One region of the Brevibacillus sp. FSL K6-2834 genome, then DNA from elsewhere that is predicted to be linked to it. Evidence: riboswitches for the same ligand, from Rfam matches in the RefSeq annotation. Region 1 holds a riboswitch; the other holds the start of a gene.

Evidence for each region. A riboswitch is a leader RNA that binds a small molecule or an ion and turns the genes downstream of it on or off. The one in region 1 is predicted to bind FMN.
Region 2: another riboswitch for FMN. It lies ahead of ribD (bifunctional diaminohydroxyphosphoribosylaminopyrimidine deaminase/5-amino-6-(5-phosphoribosylamino)uracil reductase RibD); the one in region 1 lies ahead of NST96_RS06340 (ECF transporter S component).

Annotation. Positions count from the first base shown of each region.
Region 1 is NZ_CP151945.1:1,245,092-1,257,313, reverse strand. Features, by position in the region: gene ltrA (group II intron reverse transcriptase/maturase) at 1-35, opposite strand, end outside; gene NST96_RS06340 (ECF transporter S component) at 875-1,480, opposite strand; FMN riboswitch at 1,742-1,894, opposite strand; gene NST96_RS06335 (ABC-2 family transporter protein) at 2,157-2,954, opposite strand; gene NST96_RS06330 (ABC-2 family transporter protein) at 2,961-3,755, opposite strand; gene NST96_RS06325 (ATP-binding cassette domain-containing protein) at 3,748-4,758, opposite strand; gene NST96_RS06320 (PP2C family serine/threonine-protein phosphatase) at 4,864-5,748, opposite strand; gene NST96_RS06315 (glutamate-1-semialdehyde 2,1-aminomutase) at 5,947-7,233, shown strand; gene NST96_RS06310 (hypothetical protein) at 7,476-7,616, shown strand; gene NST96_RS06305 (glutamate synthase-related protein) at 7,874-12,222, shown strand, end outside.
Region 2 is NZ_CP151945.1:4,511,489-4,523,710, forward strand. Features, by position in the region: gene NST96_RS22105 (spore germination protein) at 1-191, opposite strand, end outside; gene ribE (6,7-dimethyl-8-ribityllumazine synthase) at 327-791, opposite strand; gene NST96_RS22115 (bifunctional 3,4-dihydroxy-2-butanone-4-phosphate synthase/GTP cyclohydrolase II) at 798-2,000, opposite strand; gene NST96_RS22120 (riboflavin synthase) at 2,014-2,673, opposite strand; gene ribD (bifunctional diaminohydroxyphosphoribosylaminopyrimidine deaminase/5-amino-6-(5-phosphoribosylamino)uracil reductase RibD) at 2,688-3,833, opposite strand; FMN riboswitch at 3,938-4,088, opposite strand; FMN riboswitch at 4,274-4,424, opposite strand; gene NST96_RS22130 (NAD(P)/FAD-dependent oxidoreductase) at 4,510-5,598, opposite strand; gene yunB (sporulation protein YunB) at 5,777-6,496, opposite strand; partial or broken gene NST96_RS22140 (aminotransferase class V-fold PLP-dependent enzyme) at 6,555-7,416, opposite strand; gene NST96_RS22145 (TRAP transporter large permease subunit) at 7,574-8,848, opposite strand; gene NST96_RS22150 (TRAP transporter small permease) at 8,848-9,354, opposite strand; gene NST96_RS22155 (DctP family TRAP transporter solute-binding subunit) at 9,389-10,474, opposite strand; gene NST96_RS22160 (hydroxymethylglutaryl-CoA lyase) at 10,497-11,408, opposite strand; gene NST96_RS22165 (CoA transferase) at 11,405-12,222, opposite strand, start outside.

The sequences.
Region 1 (12,222 bases):
TTTTCCCGTGATAAGACTTTTTCCAGCAAATCCATAATGATGTTCCTTCCTTCGCACATGCGGACTCCGTGCTTGCTGTACGATACTCAGCCCTCTTTTGTACCCTCGGGGCTTCACCCCTGCTCTTCAAAAGTAGTTCCTTGACAGAATTCTGCTTCGACGTACCGTATCAAAAGACATGGATCGCATGCTGGCTTGATGTTCGGCCCTTCCCCATTCAAGCGTCCTCTACTCGGGTACTATGGCCTCTGCTGACTTCTGCATGTTCAGCGTCTCCTTACGGAGACGGTTACCAACAGTTGAAGGCGTTTCATGCAGACCTCCCCAGGTAAGAACGATAACTTTCATCCCATGTACCTGCCCAAGTTTACTACTGTATCCCTTGGCTGTATGGGGCTTTGTCTTGTTTGGCAGACTCGCCCGGATACAACAGCCTCAAATTGGGTTCGTGTACCTCAGGTCGGGATTTTGCCGCCGGCTTCCTTCAGATTCGACCTCGCGGTCGACACCCTTGCCTTGAGCTAACGGTTGGTACAGCCAACCCCCGTTCGGGACTTTCACCCTATAGCTATCGCCCATGCTGGGCGCACCAAAAAACCCCCATCCCAAAAAGGGACGGGGGAAACTCTCCCGCGGTACCACCCTGATTGACCGCTGCTGCCACAAAAGCAACTGCGATCCGCTCTGACCCGTTAACGGAGGGAATCCGGCATGGCTCGTCGCCAGCAGCTCCAGGATGGGGAGCAGGTGCATTCGTGCATCGACCTTTCAGCCAAGGGTCGACTCTCTGCGCCACATTCGCTACCTGCGGGTCCTTTCACAGCCATTTTCGCCTGTTTCTTGGGCAATATGGTAGCAGACCCGCCGGGCAATGTCAATTTCTTGCATAAAGGCTGAGTCTCGGTGCCAGCTTCACGTAGAGCGGATAAGCGACTACGGAGACCATGATTCCTTTTATCAGGTTAAACGGCACGATGCCGTACAGGATCAAAGACCATACGCTCTCAGCCTGGAATTGCGCGACCAGCTGCTCCAGCGACACCTGATACAAAGCCGCATAGGCGGGCAGCAGGAAGTAGGCGTTGGCTACCGCCATGACAGCCGTCATCAGTACAGTACCGATAGCAAGACCGGCCATGAAGCTCATTTTCCCCTGTTTCATCCGCTGCAGCCAAACCGCTGCGACGATGAAGCTCGCACCCGCCACTACGTTGGCCAGCTCGCCGATCAAAAGGCCGTCCGTATTTTTAAACAGCATGTGCAGCGCATTCTTCATCACTTCGACGATAACGCCTGCCATTGGGCCGTAGAGCAAGGCGCCGATCAATCCGGGCAGCGTACTGAAATCGAGCTTCAAAAACGTAGGCATGAGCGGCACCTGAAATTCCAGGTACTGCAAGACAAATGCGACCGCCGCCAGCATGGGAATCGTCACCAGCCGCTGCGTCGCTTGCGATGTGGGAATCGCGGTTCCTTTCATCTGTACCATCTCCTCATTGGTTTCTTCCTTCTTGAGGAATGGCAACAGCATACACCCGGACGTGCCCGCGTTCGGTCCTTGCACAGCAAAAAGCCCTGAGAAACAACATCTCCTCAGGGCTTTGGCACACATGCAAAGACAACGAAACAGACCTGTGCTCTTAAAAAAGGGTACGTAAACAGAAGGGCCGAAAAGCGGCACCCAGCCCGTCGTGCAATACCCATGCACAAGCAAACAAGCACGCACAGCGTACGTACTGTCGTCATCCTTCTCCCATCCAGACTGTACTGTCGGCTCTGGATTTGCACCAGATCCTGCACTCCGGAAGCTTTCGCATCGCGGAGGCTCGCGGGCTTACGCGCTTTTGGCGCGATCACCGCCGGTCGGGAATTTCACCCTGCCCCGAAGGAATGTATGTGATTTTACATGGATATTATACAGTGCCGCACTCGGATTTGACAATGCTGGAAGTGTTCCCTGCTATGGTCGTTGCGAATCTCCTGCGTAGCTCCCATCGCTTTTGGGAAACCTGCCGCAAATTTCGGCTATCATTTGCGGAGCAAACATGATCAGCCAGGGGAACATAGCGAGGTAGAAAGAAAGCAATTTTTCCCAATACGACAAAAGCATGCAAAAACCCTCCCCCAAGACGGAGGAGGGTCAGGCAGCAAGCCGATTACGACCCTGCTCCGCTGTATTTGCGCACACCCCAGTTCCAGACGACCAGTCCGATGCTGAAAAAGACGATTCCCACGACGGGAGTAAACGCCGCATACGCGTACCACGTTTCCTTGCGGAGAAAATACGCCGCCGGATACACGCCGACAAAGGCAAAGGGCAGCACGTACGTGAGCACAAACCGGATTACCTTGTTGTACACGTCGACCGGGTAACGCCCATACTGCTGAATATTCCAGATCATCGGCGAAATCCCTGTCCGGGAATCGGAGAAAAAGCTGATGGCCGCAATGGCCGTGTAGACCCCGCCATAGATCAGCATGCCGCTGACGACGAGACCGACAAACAGGAACGGGTCGTACCACGTAAAGGACAAATCCAGCTGAATAGCCGCATAGCCCATAATGATCAAACCGGTGATGACGCCAAAAATCCGGTCCGGTGCGATCGACTCAAGACAGACCTGTGCGAGATTGTGCAGCGGCCTGGTCAGGACGCGGTCCATCTCTCCGCGAATAATGTACCGCTCGTTGAAATCCCAGAAGCCGAAAAACATCGAAAACAGCGCGTACGGGATGAGGAAAAAGCCGTAAATGAAAATAATCTCGTCGCGCGTCCAGTCATTGAGCAGCGGCACGTGCTGAAAGACGACGACGATAAACACGAGGTTGATCAGCTCATTGATCAGATTGGACACGAGCTCCCCGAAAAAATCAGTCCGGTACGCGAGACGCGTTTTGAAATACTGTCCCAAATAAGTGGCAAAAATGCCCAAGACATGCTTGATTTCACCCATTGCTTCTTATCCTCCCTGCACGACCAGCTTGGTCTGGGCTCTGCGCCACAAGACGAAGATCGGGATGAGAATGACCGCGACCCAAATCGCCTGGAATCCGATCATTTGCCACGCGCGGGACGCCGGTATAGCCCCGGTGAAGATGACGCTGGGATAATAGTTGATCGCCTGAAACGGCAGATATCCCATCAGCGTCTGGGCCCAGCCGGGGAAAAAGCTGATCGGCAGCACCAGGCCGGAAAGAAGGTCGACGACTACCCGCTTGGCCCGCATCATCCCGTCATTGCGGAAGAGGAAAAAGGTAACGAGACCGGTCAACAGATTCAACTGCGTGTTGATGACAAACGCGAACATCAGGCTGAGCAGATACATGCCCCACGCTTCGGGCGTGCTCGGGAATTGAAACGGAATGAACAGGCTGATCAGGAAAATGCCCGGCGCGGCGAAAAACAGCATGCGGAAAATCCCTTCGCCGAATGCCTGCGCCGTCTTGACCGAGAGATAATTGTAGGGGCGGATCATCTCGATCGCCACTTTTCCCTCCCGGACCTCCTGCGCCATCTCCATGTCGATGTTATTGAAATAAAACGCCCGCGACATCCAGGCGATGGCGACATACGCCGTCATCTGCTCTACCGAAAGACCGCCGAGCTGCTGCTGTCCGCCGTAAATCGCCCCCCAGAGGAAGTAGTACGCCCCGATGTTGATCGCGTAGATGATGATGCCGCTGTAGTAGTTGACGCGATACGCCAGCAAGGTCAGAAAGCGGATGCGGATCAGTTCCAGGTAAAGCTTACCCATGGCTGACTACCTCGCTGTCTGTAGAGTAGATATTGCGGACGATGTCCTCCGTGCTCGCTTCCATAATTTTGACGTCGCTGATGTCAAACGAGGCCATCACGGTGGACAGGACGAACGGCAGCATTTCCTGGCTGCGCGACACTTTTACGCGCAAAGCAAAGTCGTTTTCCCGAATGATCTCACAGGGCAGCTCGCCGAGGACAGTCCGCAGCTCTTCGGCTGACGTCCGCTTTTTGAACTGAAAGGCCACTTCCGTCCCATTTCCCCATTTTTCCTTCAGGTTTTCGAGCAGCCCGTCAAAAATAAGCTTGCCTTTGTCCATGACCAGCACTCTTTTGCACAGCGCTTCGATGTCGGTCACATCATGTGTGGTCAACAGAATCGTCATATGCTCGGTATCGTTTAAATTTCGCAAAAACTCGCGAATCTTTTGCTTTACGAGTACGTCCAGACCGACCGTAGGTTCATCCAGAAACAGCAGGCGAGGCTTGTGGATCAGCGCCGCCGCCACCTCACAGCGCATCCGCTGGCCGAGGCTCAGCTTGCGTACAGGCTGGCTGACGAACGAACCGATGTCGAGCTCCTCGATCAAACGGTCGAGCCAGCGCTGTCCTTCATGCTCTTCGACCTTGTAGACGCTTTTCAGCAGACGGAAGGACTCCAGCGGGGACAGGTCCCACCAAAGCTGCGAGCGCTGGCCAAACACGACGCCGATGGAGCGCACGTAGTCCTCCCGCTGTTTTTGCGGGACAAAGCCGTTGATGACGATCTCCCCGCCGCTCGGGTTCAGGATGCCCGTCAGCATTTTGATCGTGGTCGACTTCCCTGCCCCATTTTCTCCGATCAGGGCGAACATTTCCCCTTCTTCTACGGAAAAGGACAGGTCGTCGACCGCTTTGACCGTCTTGTATTCCCTGCTGAACAGGTCGCGAAACGCGCCTCCCAGACCGGCGCGGGCTTGATGAATGCGAAACTCCTTTTGCAAATGGTTGACTTGAATCATGATTAACCGCCCTTTTGTCGCTTTTGAGTAGGATTCCACTGCTTAGTGTATATGAGCAGGCTGATTTCTGCAAAAATCAATGTGCTGCCAACTGCAACCTTCAATCTAAAGCCTTGGAAGACCATACGGCTCAGTCGCAGGCTCGTTCTCGGGAAGGCAAATGACGACACCGGTTTTGTCATCGGCAGGCTTGAACCGCGGGTAGGCGATGCACTCCGGATCGCTTTTCTCCAACTGGACCAGTTCATCTGTATACGCCTGCAGCCCTTTTTCCAGGATGGGACAGACCGTTTTCTCCCAACCGATGCTCCCTTCTCCGCGCGCGGCCGGCCAGAACAGTCCATCTGTCAGCAGGAGCACTGCCTTCAGGCCGATCCGGTTGATCCTCCCGTACTCCAGAAAGTCTCCGCTGAGCGGCTCGCCGTTCAGCACGCCGTATCCTCCCGGCGTATTTGCCTGATAGCGGTTGTGAACGAGGATGTCGCGAACGCTTTCAATCAGTTCAGCCCTTGTGCTTAAGCCTTGGCGAATGCCTTCTTCCCACTTTTCCATCGCGGCTGCTTCCAGGTGATTTACCTGCAGATGAGTCAGGACGCGGATCGAATCGTCGGCATACACGGCAAAGATCATGCAGTCTCCCGTCTGGGCATAGTGAAGGTGTGTCCCATCGAGCTTCACTACGGCGGCGGCTGCACCCCACAAAGCTTCCTTTTGGCTCAAATCGATTTCTTCGGAGATCATATAATCCCGAAGGCGCTCGTTGGCTGCGAGCAGTACAGACGGCAAGTCGGCGTCTTTTCCGACAGCCGCCAGATGATCGTGAACGATCCGGGCCGCCATTGCCCCTCCACTCTGCCCGGTCCTGGTGACAAACGGCACCAAAGACGAAACTCCGTCAATCACGGCAAATATCTGCTGAGCCGTGTTTATCAAAAAACGATCCTCATTATTGCCGCTGTAACCGGGTATGGACAACGCTTCGACGTTCATTCGCCCTCTTCCCTTCCGCTCTTGTTTTTACAATCCGTCCAAGCCGGAACAAGTCGTTATCAAAGGCTGGCTTGGAAGCTGACAGGCTGAATTGTATCACTTTTCCAAATACGGTTCCAGCTGCAGCTCTGCCGATTACGCCAACCTTCAAGTGTGATAAGATGAGGATGGACTTATGGACGAAAAGAGGGAATGAACATGAACCGCGAAAAATCTGCCCGCCTGCATGAACAGGCGATGGACGTCATCCTCGGCGGGGTAAACAGCCCCTCCCGCTCTTTCAAAGCTGTCGGCGGCGGCGCTCCTGTCACGATGGAACGCGCGCAGGGAGCCTATTTTTGGGATGTCGACGGAAACCGCTACATAGATTACCTGGCTGCATACGGTCCGATCATCACGGGCCACGCCCACCCGCATATCACAAAAGCCATCTCGGAAGCGGCTGCAAACGGGACGCTGTACGGGACCCCTACTCCTTGGGAAATCAAATTTGCGACGATGATTCGCGAAGCCATCCCGTCGATGGAACGGATTCGCTTCAACAACTCCGGGACGGAAGCGGTGATGACCTGCATCCGCGTGGCTCGTGCCTATACAGGCAGAGTCAAGGTAATCAAGTTTGCCGGCTGCTATCACGGCCACTCCGATCTCGTGCTGGTCGCTGCGGGTTCCGGTCCATCCACACTGGGCATTCCCGACAGTGCGGGCATCCCGCAAAGCATCGCGAGCGAAGTGATTACCGTACCGTTCAACGACACGGAGGCGTTCAGAGAGGCGATCCGCGTCTGGGGAGCGGAGACGGCATGCGTGCTCGTCGAACCGATCGTCGGCAATTTCGGGATCGTCCCGCCGAAACCGGGCTTTTTGGAAAGCGTAAACGAGATCGCCCACGAGGCAGGTGCGCTCGTGGTTTACGATGAAGTGATCACGGCCTTCCGCTTCTGCTACGGCGGCGCGCAAAACCTGCTCGGCGTTGAGCCGGACTTGACGGCTCTGGGAAAAATCATCGGCGGCGGACTGCCTATCGGCGCTTACGGCGGGCGACGCGAGATCATGGAGCAGGTGGCACCGCTCGGCCCTGCTTACCAGGCCGGGACGATGGCCGGTAATCCTGCCTCGATACGCGCCGGTATCGCCTGCCTGGAGGTACTTAAGCAGCCAGGCGTATACGAGGAATTCGAACGCCTCGGAGCCTTGCTTGAGGCAGGAATTCGGAAATCGGCAGACGCCCACGGCATCAAGGTGCAGGTCAACCGCGTAAAAGGAGCGCTCGCCGTATACTTTACGGACCATCCGGTATATGACTACGATACGGCCCAGGCGGCAGATGGCGAACTGTTTGCCCGCTTCTTCCGGCTCATGCTGGATGAAGGCATCTGCCTGGCACCATCCAAGTACGAAGCGTGGTTTGTCACGACCGCCCATACAGAAGCGGATATTCGGGACACGATCGCGGCTGTGGATCGCTCGTTTGCCAAGCTCTAAGATCGTAGATGTTGCTGTCGCAGCATGCGGTTCAACCCCGTATCATACAACGCAGCGGTGCCAGCGGGAATAGGCAGGTGCCGGAGAGAATAGCCCGATGCTTGCGGGAATAGCCCGGTACTTGCGAAATAGCCCGATCTTGGTTGTATAGGTCTCCTGCCGGGGAAGATTTTCCTGAACGAAAACCGCAGCTTCCTCCACATACTAAGCGGGACAGCATACCACCGCAGGAGGGATTTTACGTGTCCAAAGGGGAAAAAACCTACCCGCAAGCGCCGGAAAAAACGTTGGACCCCAAAATGAGCTCCAAGATGATGGAAGTCGTCGGCTTTCAAAATCCGCGAAAGACGGAGCACCACAAAACGCAAGACCACGACCGCTAGCATTTCATACCGCAACGCAAAAAGCATGCTCTGCCGCGGAGCATGCTTTTTTCCTTTTGAAAACGCTATATTCCATGAATAAAAATACATTTTTTATCGAGAAAAAACATTTTATTATAATTAAAACGCTTACATTTACATGATTATCCAAACCCCGATTGTGTACTCCATTCATTCATGTTATTCTTAGCACTACTATTTTGAAGTTTCCGACTATTGGTAAAGGAGGTGGAGGGTCAGTTCGTCTGACCGCAACCATGAGAAACTACCTGCAAAGAGAAGCAATCGAAACGTTTCAAAACTATCACAGGATTGAGCACGATAGCTGCGGAATCATCTGTGTCATCGAAAAAGCGGGAGCCCCTACGCGAGCTAACGTGGATGAAACCATCCGGTCGCTGATTCAAATGGAGCATCGTTCCGGATTTATCGACGGGGAAGGAGACGGCTGCGGCATCCTGACGGACATCCCTCGTGCCCTCTGGTCCACATACCTCCATCAGGCAGGGCTGGACGGCGGTTTTGCCTACGACAAACGATTCGCAGTGGCCCATCTCTTCGTGCCTCAAGCCAGTCATGACCCTGAGGAGGTTCAAAGGCAGGTACGGCAGCTTTTCGCCGAGTATTCCATCGACATTATGCTTGAGCGGGTACAAGAGGTGGACTCTGCCGCTCTCGGGAAAAACGGCAAACGCGACGAACCGCTTTTCTGGCAATTGGCCTTGTCCTCCCAAGAGGAATTGACTGGCTACCCGTATGCCCAGCGGCTGTTTGAATTGCAGATCGCCATCGAGACGGCTCACCATGTTCATGTCGCTTCGCTCAGTCCGTACACTGCCGCGTACAAGGTAATGGGCGCCGCCTCCATCCTGCCCCGCTATTTCCGCGATCTGGCTGATGATCGCTTCGCGTCGTCCGTGACGATCGGACACAATCGCTACTCGACCAACACCCTGTCCAACTTCTTCCGTGTCCAGCCGTTTTCGCTGCTTGGCCACAACGGAGAGATCAACACCATCAGCAAGCTGGAGGAGGAGGCGCTCCTGCTCGGCGTTCCGCTCGTAGACGGTGGAAGCGATTCGCAAAATGTCAACCGGACAGTCGAAACCTTCATCCACCGTTATGAACTCAGCCTGTTTGAAGCGATGGAAATTGTCTTCCCTCCGATCCATCACGAAATGAAAAACCTGCCTGTCCATCTGCAGGACCTGTATGCCTATCTGCGCCAGGCCTGGGGACATTTTGCCCAAGGTCCGGCCGGCATCGTGTCGCGCTACGGAAATGAGTGCCTGTTCAGCGTCGACGCGCTTGGCCTGCGGCCGCTGTGGATGGTGGAAAGCGCAACCTCCTACTACTTCTCCTCGGAGCAGGGAGTCATCCCTGTCCACCAGATGACGGCCGAGCCGAAGTCCCTGGCCCCTGGCGAAAAGGTGGGCGTCCTTCTGCACCCGGATCGGGAAGCGGAAGTCGTGCCTCACCACAGCCTGCAGCAACTGGTCCATGACCGTTTCACGAGCAAGGTCAAGACGGATGGCTGGCGGCAGCATCTCTATTTCGCATATGAGGCAAATGCGCTCGTCTCCGAGCCGGATGCAGAACCCCCTGCCTCGTCGGTGTACAGCGCATTCGGCTGGGACCGGGAGCAAATCCAGTTGGTCGAGCAGATGTCTGCCAACGGCGTCGAGCCGATCCGTTCCCTCGGACATGACGGCCCCCTCGGAGCTCTGTCCAAGGAGCGGCAAAACCTGGCCGATTACCTCAAGGAGAGCGTTGCAGTCGTCACCAATCCGGCGATAGACCGCGACCGGGAAATGGAGCACTTCTCTACCCGCGTCGTCGTCGGCTCGCGCGTCCCGCTCTCGGCAAAGCCGGTTCCCGGATTGCGCCTGGAGCTGCCTTCTCCCGTACTGTTTGAAGGCCAGTCGCTGCAGGCCGCCGCTGCGCAGCAGGGCACCTTCTCCTTGGAGCAGGTCCTCCACTATTTGAATAACCACCCGTCCAGCATTTCGCTGGTGTCCACTTCTTTTTCCAAAGAGGAAGGGCTGGAAGGCGGTCTGAAGCGAATAAAGCAGACGGTTGTGCAAGCTGTGCAGGACGGTGCAGTGCTGGTCGTTCTGGACGATACGGAAACGCATCGCAGCGACAAGTTCTGGATCGATCCGCTGCTGGCGGTGGCAGCCTCTGACCAGGCGCTGAAAGCCGTTTTTCTCGAAGACGGAGACAATTTGCGCCGCCGCGCCTCTCTCGTGCTGCGCTCCGGCTCGATCCGCTCGCTGCACGATCTCGCTCTGGCAGTCGGCTTCGGTGCGGACGCGGTGTCGCCGTATTTGATGTTCGCCACAGCCTTTGCCAAGGATGGGGTGACATCGGCAACAAACTTGTACAGCGCGTTGAACAAAGGGCTGGAAAAAGTAATTTCCACCATCGGCATTCACGAGCTGCGCGGATACGGACGATTGTTTTCTTCTATCGGTCTGCGCCAGGAGCTTGCTTCCGCCCTGTCCATCATCAATTTCTGCGGATCGGCCGAGTCGGGGCTTTCCTTTGCCGACCTGGAAGCGGACAGTATCCAGCGCTCGCGCGATTACGCAAGCGAGACGGCCCGTGAAGCCAAGACCTTCCACATCTTCCCGCGCCTGTGGAAGCTGATCGGACAGGTCGCGGCGGGAGACATTCCCTACGCCGACTACGCGCAAAAGCTGGAGGAAAACGAGCGGGAGAATCCGATCGCTATTCGCCATACAACCGACTTCGCCTTTGACAAGAACGCTCGACAGGAGCAGGGCAGGGTCGAAGCGGAACAGGTGGATCTCAGCGTAGGCAGCCATTCCCTGCCGTTCCTGATCTCCTCCATGTCCTTTGGTTCACAGAACGAGACGGCATTCCGCGCCTATGCCGAGGCAGCGGAACAACTGAATATGATCAGCATGAACGGGGAAGGCGGCGAGATCAAAGACATGCTCGGCCGCTACCGGAAAACACGCGGAATCCAGGTTGCTTCGGGCCGTTTCGGCATCAATATCGAGCTGGCAAATGCGGCAGACATCCTGGAGATCAAGATCGGCCAAGGCGCCAAGCCAGGCGAAGGGGGACACCTTCCCGGCTCCAAGGTAACAGCCAAAATCGCCGCTGCCCGCAATGCGACGATCGGCTCTGACTTGATCTCTCCGTCCAACAACCATGACATTTACTCCATCGAAGATTTGGCGCAGATGATCACCGAGCTGAAAACAGCCAATCACGAAGCAAAAGTATGCGTGAAAGTGCCAATCGTCCCCAATATCGGCACGATTGCCGTCGGGATCGCCAAAGCAGGTGCAGATTTCATCACGCTTTCCGGTTTTGACGGTGGTACGGGAGCGGCCCGCGTCCACGCCTTGCAGCACGTGGGACTCCCTGCGGAAATCGGCGTCAAAGCCGCTCACAACGCACTGCTGGAGGCGGGATTGCGCCACAAGGTGGAGCTGTGGGCGGACGGCGGCGTGAAAAGCGCCGCTGACGTCGTCAAGCTGATGCTGCTGGGGGCAAACCGCATCGGATTCGGCACACTGGCTATGATCGCAGTCGGCTGCACAACCTGCCGCGGCTGCCACCTCGATACATGCCATGTCGGGATCGCCACGCAGATTGACTCGCTCGAAGAAGCGCATGAAAAAGGTCTGCGCCGCTTTGTTCCCCGCCAGTTTGATATGGCGGTGGAGGGCCTGAAAAACTTCTTTACCCTGTTCGGCGAAGAGGTCCGGCGGATTACAGCCGCACTCGGCTTTAGCCGTACACAGGATCTGGTCGGACGCTCCGATCTATTGGTGCAAAGCCGTCTGCTGGAGAAGATCGACCTTTCGTCTTTGCTTGCGCTCCACCCGCAGTTTGGCACTGCCGAAAGCGTTGAAGCGGAACAAGAGGAAAGCCGTGTGCTCGTAGCTGCCGGTGCCCACGCAGGAGAGGCGCAGGGGCGCTATTATCAGGCGGATAGGCCCATCCAGGAAACCTTCAGCAGCGTTCTCTCCGGGCAGCGGGTCCTCGGCAGCCGCTGGTCGGGGGCACGGGTGAAAGACCATCTGGACGGAAGCTATGCCTCCCTGCCGGAGGTGTCGCTTCACTTCACCCACGGCAGCGTTCCGGGCAACGGTCTGGCTGCCTACAATGCGCAGGGCGTCAACATCCGCGTCCAGGGCGGCGCACAGGACGGGGTAGGCAAAACCAGCTTTGGCGGCCGCGTCTCGATCCTCAAGGCAAAGGGATTGAACGGCGCTTACATCAACGGCTCAGTGGGCAAAAGCTTTTGCTACGGGGCACAAAAAGGGCTCTTTATCGTCCAGGGCAACGCCGACTCCCGCGCCTGCATCCGCCTTTCTGGCGCCGACGTGGTCTTTGGCGGCGAAATCACCCAGCCGATCAGCGACCAGCTTGGAGGCATCGGGGCTCGCGCCAACCTGAAAGGCTTTGCCTTTGAATACATGACAAACGGCCGTGCTGTGGTGCTCGGTGATCCAGGGCCGTGGATCTGCGCCGGGATGACCGGAGGCGTCGTCTACGTGCGGCTTCAGCCGGATCTCGGCTTTGGCCGCGACGCATTGGAGCGCCGAATCGCCAAAGGAGCCAAAGT
Region 2 (12,222 bases), 2.4 Mb from region 1:
TAAACCTCTACAGGTTCATCGTTCATCGACAGATGGAGAACTGTAAAATCATCCACGTTTTGCATTCGCGCTTGCAGCAAGGCTCGGACCTTGTGTGCAGCCTGTTTTGGGCGCCTTTTCGCAGAATGGCCAGAACCGGGACGTGTCAGTACCTTGTCAGCGTTCTTTCTCCACCACGCTTTTACATCCATGGATCCCGCCCCCTGTGCACAGGAAAATCCTTCTTACTTTGCCCATCCCTGGTCAAATTATCCAAAAGGAAAGCGGGGACGATGCGCCCTCGCGCCTGCCCCCGCTTTTGCTTTGCCGTATAGGATACCCCTATGTCAAGCAAATTGCCGGCTCAGATTTGCCATTTCGATGGCTGCCGAAGCCGCTTCCCAACCTTTGTTGCCTGCCTTGGTCCCCGCTCGTTCGATCGCCTGCTCGATCGAGTCGGTCGTGAGTACGCCAAAGATAACGGGAATCCCCGTATTCAGCGAGACCGATGCTACCCCTTTGGCGCATTCGCTGCACACGTAATCAAAGTGCGGAGTGGAACCGCGGATGACCGCTCCCAGGGTCACGACTGCATCGTACTTTCCGGACTCCGCCATCTTTTTGGCGATCAGCGGGATTTCAAATGCCCCCGGCACCCAGGCAACCTCTACCGCGTCTTCCTCGACACCGTGCCGCTTCAATGCATCGAGAGCGCCACCGACGAGCTTGCTGACAATCAGCTCGTTAAATCTCCCTGCGACAATCCCGACACGCAAGCCAGTTCCGATCAAATTTCCTTCCCAATGTTTCATGATCCTTCACTCCCCTGCAAACTGGAGCAGATGGCCCAGTTTGTCCTGTTTTGTGTGCAAATACTTTTCATTTTCGGGATGCTCCGGCATTTGCAGCGGAACCCTTTCGGCGACCTGCATTCCATAGCCGGAAAGGCCGCGAATTTTGCGCGGATTGTTCGTCATCAGCCGCATCTGCTTTACGCCCAGATCGAGCAGAATTTGCGCCCCGATCCCGTAATCGCGAAGATCAGCGGGAAAACCGAGCTTTTTGTTGGCTTCCACTGTATCATAGCCCTGCTCTTGCAGCCGGTAAGCCTTCAGCTTGTTGATCAGTCCGATGCCCCTGCCCTCCTGGCGCATGTAGAGAACGATGCCTCGGCCCTCGGCCTCGATCATGCGCAGGGCAGCATGCAATTGCGGGCCGCAATCGCAGCGATGCGAACCGAATATGTCCCCGGTCAGGCACTCCGAATGGACCCTTACCAGGACGGGCTTGCTGCTGTCAATCTCTCCTTTTACAATCGCCACATGCTCCTTGCCGTCCAGTTCATTGGTGTAGGCGACAATGCGAAAATCCCCGAAGGCGGAAGGCAGCTTGGCCTCTGCTTCGCGCTTTACCAATCTTTCATGCTGCATGCGGTACTCGATCAGGTCGGCAATCGTGATCAGCTTCAGCTCAAACCGCTTGGCGATCTCGATCAACTGCGGAAGGCGAGCCATTGTCCCGTCCTCGTTCATGATTTCGCAGATGACGCCAGCCGGCTTCGCTCCGGCCAGCCTGGCCAGGTCGACTGCTGCCTCGGTATGTCCTGCGCGCCTCAGCACGCCTCCTGCTTTGGCGATCAAGGGGAAAATATGTCCCGGACGGCGAAAATCGTCTGCGCCTTTGCTCTCGTCCAGCATGGATTGCACCGTATGGGAGCGCTCATGCGCAGAAATGCCTGTATGCGTCCCAGTTTCATCGATAGAGACCGTGAAGGCAGTGCCTTGGCGATCCGTATTTGCTTCCACCATGGGAGCCAGCTTCAAGCGTTCCGCATGCTCTTGTGTGACAGGGACGCAGATCAAACCGCGTCCGTGCATTGCCATAAAATTGATCATCTCCGGCGTTGCCGCTTCGGCCAGGCAAACGAAATCGCCTTCATTCTCCCGATCCTCGTCATCCACGACGATGACAGGACGGCCGCTTCGCAAAGCCTCAATCGCCTCTTCAATGGTATGAAACATCGTTGTTCCCTCCTTAAGCGAAGCCGTGTTCCTGCAAAAAAGCCAGGTTCAGGCCTGCTGGTGCTTTCTGTTGTTCGCCCGGAGTCCTGCCGCCAAGCAGCCTCTCCACGTATTTGGCGATCACATCCGTCTCCAGATTGACCGGATCGCCGACCTGTTTTTCCAGCAGATTGGTCTGCTTGAGCGTATGCGGAATGATCGAAACGGACAGGCTCTCCTCGTCAACGGCCACTACGGTCAAACTGATGCCGTCTACAGTGATCGAGCCGCGCGGCACTACGTAGCGAAGCAGGTGCGGTTTCGCCTGGATCGCAAGTCTCACCGCATTGCTGTCCGTTTTTTTGGAGAGGATTTTTCCTGTGCCGTCTACGTGGCCCAAGACCAGATGGCCGCCGAGACGATCTCCGAGCTGCAGCGCCCGCTCCAGGTTGACACGCATCCCCGGCTTCAGGCTGGACAGGGCCGTCACCCGCCACGTTTCCGGCATGACATCTGCCTGAAAGCGGCTCGCGGAAAACGAGGTGACCGTCAGACAAACGCCGTTGACAGCGATGCTGTCACCCAGGCGAACATCCTCCAAAACGGCCGCGGCCCGTATCGTCAGCTTGCTGGACCGCTCGGTGACCGCAATGGAATCTACTGTACCTACTTCTTCAATCAATCCGGTAAACACGGCTTCCCCTCCTATCATTTGCAGCCCGCATTCCTGCGCGTTTCGCTATTGCTGGCTCCATCCGGCCATACCGGATAGCCGGTAATGCAAAGATCGCTTCCTCCGATCGGCTCGACATCCACGTCCGCCAGAGAGATGGCTTCCCCCATATGAGCTGCGCCCAGTCCCCCGTAGGGAGCAGGCGCCCCCTGTCCGCCGATCAGCTTGTAGGAGAGAAAATGCACGACCTTTTGAATGGCCCGTGCCTGCAAAAAAGAGCCGTTGACCGCCGCTCCGCCTTCGACAAACAGAGAAGTGATCCCTCTTTCCCCCAGCACCGCAAGCACCTGCTCGACTGTTACGCGCCCTTCCAGTCTCACAATCTCGGCCCCGTGGCTCTCGAGCTCTTTTTGCCTGCCGATGGGTGCGTCATCCGCTGTGAAAACGAGCGTCGGCGCCTTGCCGTCCCGTATCACGCGGGCTTCCGAAGGGGTCCGCAGCTGGTTGTCGAGAATGACACGAAGCGGCTGCTTTCCCCTGGCTATTCCCTGTTGGCGGGCCGTGAGCTCAGGGTCGTCCGCGAGCACTGTCTGAACCCCAACCAAAATAGCATCGTGCTCTCGCCGTAGCTGATGGACCCGCTGGCGGGCCTCTTCACCCGTAATCCAGCGGCTGTGCCCCGTATGCGTAGCGATTTTCCCATCCAGCGAAGCTGCCGTTTTGACGGTCACAAACGGTGTTTTCGTCGTGATGAAATGGAAAAAGACTTCGTTTGCCTTCTTCGCCTGTGCTTCTCCCACTCCCACTGTTACTTCCACACCCGCCTGTCTGAGGCGAGCGATTCCTGTACCGGCGACAAGCGGATTCGGGTCCGCCACTGCAACCACTACTCGCTTGATGCCGGCTTCAATGATCGCATTCACACAAGGAGGGGTTCTCCCATGATGACTGCAAGGTTCCAATGTGACGTAAAGCACGGCATCTTTCGCATGCTCACCAGCCATCCGCAGTGCATGCACCTCGGCATGTGGTTCACCCGCTTTTACGTGAGCGCCCATCCCCACGACTGCTCCGTCCCGGACGACAACGGCTCCCACTACCGGATTGGGACTGGTTTGTCCTCTTGTCGCCCTCGCCAAGTCCAGTGCCAACGCCATATACGACAAGTCATTTCCTGACATGAGTTCCTCTCCTCCCCAATGAAAAATGCCCTCGAAGCACGCTTCAGGGCATTGGGAAAGAAGCCTCTCGTTTTTCTGTTTTTTCACAGAGAAACGAAGGCCACATGCACCTTCTCCCATCCGGACTGTAACCGTCGGCCTTGGATTTTCACCAAGTCAGTCGCTCATGGCTTCAGCCATGGGCGAGTCGCGGGCTCAGACGCTGCTTTCGTCATTACCGCCGGTCAGGAATTTCACCCTGCCCTGAAGGTCATCTATTCATTTGCTGCCGAGCCGCCAGCCCGCAATCACGAGCCAGGAGACTACCAAGGCATGTCTCCTACTTCCTGTCGCGCGAGTCGCCATCACCCTTTCCCAATAAAAAATGCCCTTGAACAAGTTTCAGGGCATAGAAGAAGAAGCCTTTGGTGCTCGGTTTTTTAAACAAAGCCAAAGACTATAGCCACCTTCTCCCATCCGGACTTTACCGTCGGCCTTGGATTTTCACCAAGTCAGTCGCTCACGAAATATCTTTCATGGGCGAGTCGCGGGCTCGGACGTGCGTTCGTCATCACCGCCGGTCGGGAATTTCACCCTACCCTGAAGGTTGGATATTCAGTTGCTTGCATTATAACACGTTTTTTTACAAGCACTACACTTTTTTATTGGAAGTCGGCAGTTTCCCTCCTGTCGGCAACTACCGCTTTGTCATCCATGGTCGCAAGGCAAAAACAAGCCAGCGCAAAGCATTGAAAGATTTGCCCTGCAAAATGCTCTCTCCCCACCTGCTTCCCAAGACAGGGACGATTCTGTCCAAATCCTCATTGTCCAGCCTCTCCACTGCCCTGCGTAAAACCAGTGAATTCTCGTAACTGCGCCGCAAAGGCTGCGTCAATTCTTCATAAGCGCCCTTGCCGCATATATCATACGCTGCATATATGCCTGTCAACAGCGCCGTGAATTGGCCAAATCCCAAGAAGGGCATCAGTGCCCCAAAGCAGTTTCCGACAAAAAACGTATTGCCAATCCTCGCCCTGCGGCAGATGCCGATCGGGTATCCGGTCACATGAAAGTGACTGGTAATCCTGAGCGGCTGACGCAGGTCCCGGCAAACCCGCTCGTAAAATAAACCCCAGCGCTCGTCGACATCAAGCCGGTCATTCTCTGGATAGTCGGGGTAGGCCATGACCAGGTTCGCTTCCGTGTCCGAAAGCGGGAGCAAATAGCCGTATCCCTTTTCCATATAGCTGTAATCCAGCCATGCACAAGGCGTGTACCTGTCAAAGTCTCCGGTTACCATTGCACCTTTTAGCGACACGGTCAGGTCTGTCCGGAAGTTATGCATTTTCCTTGTGTACTCCCCGTCTCCTGTGGCGACTACTACGTGCGTGTACTCCATCAGCAATTCCTCGTATGTCGCTTTGGACCGGTACTGGATGGCACTTTTTACCTGCCGGCCGAGCTGCCTTTCAAAAGCGTGCTCATGTCTGCCGCGGTAATTGATAAATCCCAGACTTCCTTCGATTTCCGCCTTTTGGCTCTGCGAGAACACCAGCAGCCTTTGGATGCTCGCAGTCGGCTTGAGGTAAATGCCGTTTTTCTCCGCGAAAAAGGCAACCGGATCCGTAATCGGCTTTTGCAAAATGGAGAGCATGGATTCAGCGTTCACAAAGCGGTCGCCTAACCGCTCCCTCACTTCGAAAACGGCGGGCGATATTCCGTGTTTTTCAAGTGTGATCGCGCAGGCCAAGCCTGACAGACCGGCGCCCATAATCGCAACCTTCACGCTTTCATCATCCGTTCGTCTGTTTTCCTAACATTCTTGACGAACCGACACCTTTTATTCCCTCTATCAGTTTCCTCCCTGGAATCTTCCTCCTCCATGTTTTGGAAATGCCCAAACGAGCACTCCCCGAAGCAACGGGAACGTGCTCGTTTTTGTAGCAGCCGCCTGTTTGGCTCTTTTACGGCTGCCTGGATACGTCTTCCGGTCTGGGCACATCCGGCTTTCCTTCCGGATTGTTGTACAAGTACTGAGGCACATCGCCAATGATCAGCGAATGGGTAATGGGAATCTTCGTCGTGATCGTCTTCTGGTCGGTGGCAAAAGGAATCACGATGCGCAAGTCCACTTCAACAAAAATGTAGACGGTTGCCAGGACCATATTGATGCCGGCCTCGGTCAATTCCGTCTCCAGCTTCGTCTTGACAGATCCGATCGGCACAAACGTCACCGGCAGATCCGGACCCATTTGCGCCAAAAAACTGCTGCCTGTCGCCAGCCCCAAAGGGATATAGCGGTCTACCTTTTCCTCTTCAAACTCCCTCAGCCGGTTCTGTACGCGGGAGGTGGTCTCCCCTACGATCCGGGCATACTCCTTGAAGTTGAACTGGTACGCCTGGATTCTCCCCTGATTGTCTTTTTCAATTTTGACGATCTGGTTGAAATCTACCCCTTGCTGGGCAATCCGCTTGGTGACCGCATCTGTAATCGCTTGTTTGGCCAACTGCTCGGCTTTTTGGGTTGCGAGAATCTTCAGCGTCGGTTCCAGGCGTTTTTCGATAAAAAACAAAAATTGAATGCTCATCGCCAAAAAAATGACCAGTGCGATAAAAAACGCTTTCGAACGAGAAAGCGGGTTCCTCCACCGCCGACGGGGTCGAAACACGGCCACGCCCGTCACCTCCCAGTTGGTACATCCTATGGCTGGGAGGCGCAAAAAATACGTAACCAAAAAGGAGTTATGACGGAATTTCGTATACATCCAGCGCGGCTTGCAGAGCTTCTCCGCGATGAACCTTCGCTCCCATGCGGATCAGCACCGCCTCAAGACCTGCCAACACGTGCAGGACATTCTTTTTCCGGCAACTGAAGCCCATCGTGCCGATGCGCCAGCATGCCCAGGTCAAAGTAGTTGCTGCGAATCCTCCGCTCTGACGGCTCAGAGAGATTCCCCGCCAGCCCGCGCTCCACGCTTTTTCTTTCCTGGATAATTCGCTCAGCCCGCTCATTGTAGGTGATCGGAGCCATTCCAGCGGGAACGGACAAGCACTTTTGCGTTCCGCCGACGACCGCATCGAGCATCCACCCGTCCGTATCGACAGGCGATCCCCCGAGCGTAGCCACAGCGTCTACCACGAGCAGCGCCTCCCGCTCTCGGCACGCATGTCCGACCCGGGCTAGCGGCTGCATGCAGCCGGTCGAGGTTTCACCGTGCACGATCGCTACAATTTTCGGGCGGACGCGGTCCATTTCCCTGATGATCTTCTCTTCATCAAACACTTCGCCCCACGGCGCTTCCATGGTGTGCACCTCCGCACCTTGAACGCTGGGCAATCTCCGTCAGAAGATGGCCAAATCGGCCGTAGATGGGAACGAGCACTTTGTCGCCCGGTTCGATCAGGCTGCACAGCACGGCCTCAAGCCCCGAGCGGGAAGTCCCGTCGATCGGATACGCCCACTGATTGCGAGTGCAGAACAATTCTCGCAGCATTTCCATCACGCGATTCATCATATCGGTAATTCGGGATCAAACTGCCCCAGTACAGGAGTTGCCATAACCCTCAATACCCGCGGGTCTACCTCAACCGGACCCGGAGTCATGATCGTGCGAAGCGACGGGTTTACTTCCTTCCATCTGCTCACTTGTTTACCCTCCTCGGCTTTTCTATTGTTCCTATTGTTTTTCGTTTTGCCGTCTGTTTCCCCTGCATAGCAAAAACCCTCTGAACCAATAAGGTACAGAGGATTTCTGCTCGTTCTATTTCACGCCGTCGATAAACCCGAGCGACAGCCACGGGAAGACAGCGAGCAGCACAATGAACAAAACCATGATAACCGCATACGGCGCGGCGCCCCGAACGATTGTGGATATCGGCGACGACGGGTCTACGCCTTTGAGCACGAACAGGTTGAGTCCGACCGGCGGCGTAATCAACGCCAGCTCCATGTTGACGACCATGATGATGGCAAACCAGATCGGGTCGAATCCCAGCGCTGTGATGATCGGATACAGGATCGGCAGCGTAATGACGAGAATGGATACCGTCTCCAAAAAGCAGCCCAGAACGAGCAGCAGGATATTGATGAGAATGAAGACGACCCATTTGGAAACAGGCAGGCTTGTCGCCATTTCGGTCATGGCCTGCGGGATTTGCAGCGATGTCAGGATAAAGCCGAACAGCATCGCCCCCACGATGATAAACAAAATCATCGCATTGGTTGCCACCGTCGAGAGCAATATTTTCTTGATGTTGTCCCAGGACAGGCTGCGATACACGAGTCCGGCTACGAGTGCGCTGAAGACGACACCGGCAGCAGCGGCTTCTGTCGGGGTAAAGATACCGGAGTAGATGCCGCCGATGATCAGTACCGGCATCATCAGCCCCCATATCGCTTTGCGTGTCCCTTGCCAGCGCTCTGCCCAGGTCGCTGGCGCCTCCTTGATGTGCCGCATTTTCCAGGAGGCGTATCCCATGAAGATCAGCAGCAGCAAGATCCCCGGAAGGACACCGGCGATGAACAGCTTTCCGACAGATTCGCCAGTGACTGAGCCGTAAATGATCATCGGCACGCTCGGCGGAATCAGGATACCCAAGGTTCCTCCCGCAGCGAGCAGGCCAAGCACCGCCTTTTTGTCATACCCGCGCGCCGTCATCTCGGGGATCGCCACCATCCCGATCGTGACCGCAGTCGCTACGCTGGAGCCGGAGATCGCAGCAAAAATTCCGCAGCACACCAGCGTCGCCAGGGCCAAGCCCCCGGGCAAATGACGCAGCCAGCGGCTTGCCATCTCATACAGCTCCTTGCCGACTCCGCTGAACAAAAGAATTTGACTCATCAGCACGTACATCGGCAAGGCGCTCATCGTAAAATCATCCAATGCCTTGTAGGCAATGATAGGGACTTGAGAAAGCCCGAGAGCCCCTCCGTTGAACCAGTACATGCCGATTGCCGCCAGTACCGCGAGAGTGAAGGCGACCGGCACCCCTACCAGCATCAGCGAGGCCATTCCTCCCGCAAAAAACAATCCCATTACGCCTCGCCTCCTTCCTGTCCGCGAATGTAGTCAACCAGTTGCAAGAGGAAGGCGAGACCGAGCAGCACGCCGCCGATGGGCAGCAACATTTCCGGAATGTACATCGGGATTTGAAGCAGGGAAGCGGAGGTGAATCCCAGCTCCATCGACTGTTGGACATGCTCCCAGCTCAAATAGCAAAACACCAGGCTGAACAAAAGACCGATCAGGGCCGATGCGATCAGCATCCAGCGGCGCACGGTCGCAGATACGTTGTGCAGCAGCAGGTCCACCTTGATATGGGCGTCCACCCGAACCGCGTAAGCCGCTCCGATGAAGCAGCTTCCCATGATTGCATAAATGGTAAGCTCGGTTGCCCAAATCGTCGGCGCGTTAAAAAGAGAGCGGGAGACGATCTCGTAAAAGGTCATCCCCGTTGCCAATACGATAAAGATACCGGCGATCACTCCGCCGAACTTGATCAAACTGTCGATCCAGCCATACAACACTTGAAAAAATTTCATGAAAACGTCCCCTCTTTGCTCCTCGCCTCAGGCTTTACTTGATGTTTTGCAGATCTCCCAGCAGTTCTTTGCCCAAGTCGCCGGCAGTTTTCAGGTACTCGTCCCAGGCTGGCTTGGCCGCTTCCTTCCACGCAGGAAGTTCCGCCTCTGGCACAACGTAGACTTCCATTCCTTTTTGCTTTAACTCGTCGGCGGTTTTCTTGTCTTCTGCTTCAGCCTGCTGGCGAATCCAGTCTTCCGTCTCTTTGGCTGTAGTGGTTAGCAGCTCCTGAGTTTTTGGCGGCAAAGCATCCCAGTACTTCTTGTTGACGGCAAGTACGAACTCCAGATAAGCGTAGTTGACGACGGTTAAATATTTGGATACCTCATCGTATTTCCGCTGAACCATCGCTGTCGTACCAGAGGTCGCACCGTCGATTGTCTTGCGCTGCAGAGCCATGTAAACCTCGCCTGCTCCCATAAAGACCGGTGCCGCGCCATACGCCTGGATCATCACGGACGGAATATGGCCGATACTGCGAATCTTCAGACCCTGGAAGTCTTCCGGCTTGGTCAACGGACGTGCACTGTTTGCAAATTGCGCGTACCCATAGTCCGCAAACAGCAATACCTTGGCACCCTTCTTCTCCATTTCCGCGTTCAGCTTCTCGCCGACCGATCCGGACAGCGCTTTCCCCGCCAATTCGTACGAGGTCGGAAGCGCAAACGGAACGTCGAACAGTCCCATTGCCGGAACCACAGATGCCCACAGCGTCGTGGAGTTGACGCCCATTTCCACGCCGCCTGTCAAAATGGCCTGGTTCATTTCTTTGTCAGAGAGCAATTGGCCGGCAGGATACACCTGCACTTTTACCTTGCCGCCGGAGCGCTCGGTTACTTTTTTGGCAAACTCCTCGATTCCCTTGGAAATATGGTGATCCTGCGGCAGGTTGTAAGCCAGGCGAATCGTCGCTTCCTGGTATTCGTCTGTAGCCGCCGCCGTGCCGCCTTGCGAGCTGTTCGCTGCAGGAGCGCTTCCGCTGCCTCCGGCCCCGCTTTGCGCAGGGGCTCCTCCACAGCCTGCCAGCAGTCCTCCCAGCAAACTGATTGTCGTCAGTACTCCTATCCATTTCTTTTTCATGGTCGAAACCCTCCTCTTTTATTTAAAAGCCAATCGTCGATTGCTCTTTCTTTTCTACGAGACGGATGCGCCCGAGCGGCATTCTCATCGAGAGGCTGACGGCGTACTCCGAAGCGTCTAAAAGTTTTGAAAATTCAATACCTGTCTTTACCTTCATCCTCTCAAACATATACACGACGTCTTCCGTCGCTACATTGCCCGCAGCTCCGGGTGCAAACGGACAGCCTCCCAGGCCCCCTGCAGCCGTCTCAAACGTCCGGATGCCTGCGGTATATGCCGCATACGTATTGGTCAAGGCCAGGCCGCGGGTGTCGTGAAGATGCAGGGACAATCGCTCAGAGCCCACCGCTTTGACCAGGCGATCACAGAGCGAGAATACTTCATCCGGGACGGCGATGCCGATGGTGTCAGCGATGCTGATCTCTCCTGCGCCCGCATCAAGCGCCTGCTCGGCGAGCCGCACCACGACATCCGGGTCCACTCTGCCTGCAAACGGACAACCGAAGCTGGTCGCAATGGAAAACCTGAGCAAGCGTCCCGATTCACCAGCCAACGGGACCAGCTCGCGGAACGCCTCCAGGTTCTCCTCAATCGTCTGGTTGATATTCGCTTTGTTAAAGGCCGGACTTGCCGAAGTCACCCAGTTGATCTCGCCCAGTGCGTAGCCGGCTGCCCGTTCGTACCCTTTCCGGTTGGGAACGAGAGCGCTGAACGAAACATGCGGAATGTCAGCCAGCGACCTCGCGACCTCTTCGGCATCCGCCATCTGCGGTACCCGCTTGGGATGGACAAACGAAGTGGCTTCAATCCTTGTCAGACCAGCGTCGGCCAGCGTGCGAATCAACTGCTGCTTTTTCTCCGTAGGAATAAACCCCGCCTCATTCTGCAATCCGTCTCGCGGCCCTACCTCCAGAATGGTTACATCTCTCGTCATATCGCTCTCTTCTCCTTCAGCATGGCCAATACGGCCGGGTCCAGCTGGAGCAGCTTTTCGAAAATCTCCTCGTTGTGCTCTCCCAGAGAAGGCCCTACCCACTCATGGGTACCGGGTGTTTCGGAAAGCTTCGGCACTACGCCGGGAAAGAGCACCTTTTCACCGTCCGGCAAATCAATTTCTTCGACCATCCCGCGCTCCCGATAATGCTCGTCCTGGACGATCTCCTCGATGCTGTAGATCGGTCCGACGGGAACAGCAGCCTCGTCCAGCAACCGCTGTGCTTCCTTGAGCGTATGCTGCTTTGTCCACTCCTCGATCACCTGATCGATGTAGGCGACGTCTTCCGCCCGTCCCTGATTGTTCGCATAGCGCGGATTTTCCGCCACATCGCTTCGTCCGATCGCATGCATCAGCCGTTTGAAAATGCTGTCGCCGTTTGCTCCGATCACGATGTATTTCCCGTCAGCGCACAAATACGTGTTGGACGGCGCGATTCCCGGGAGCGTGCTCCCTGTTCTTTCGCGGACGAGCCCTTTCAAGTCGTATTCCGGCAGGACGCCCTCGAGCAGGCTGAAAACGGCTTCATACAACGCCACATCAACCATCTGTCCCTTTTTCTCAGGTGACCTGTCTCGCGCGTGCAAGGCCATCATCCCGCCAATCACGGCGTACAGCCCCGCGGTCAAATCGCCGATGGCGACACCGACTCGCACTGGCGGCAGTTCGGGGTAGCCGGTCAGATAGCGCAGGCCGCCGATGGCTTCAGCCACGCTTCCAAATCCGGGTTTGTTGCGGTAGGGACCCGTTTGGC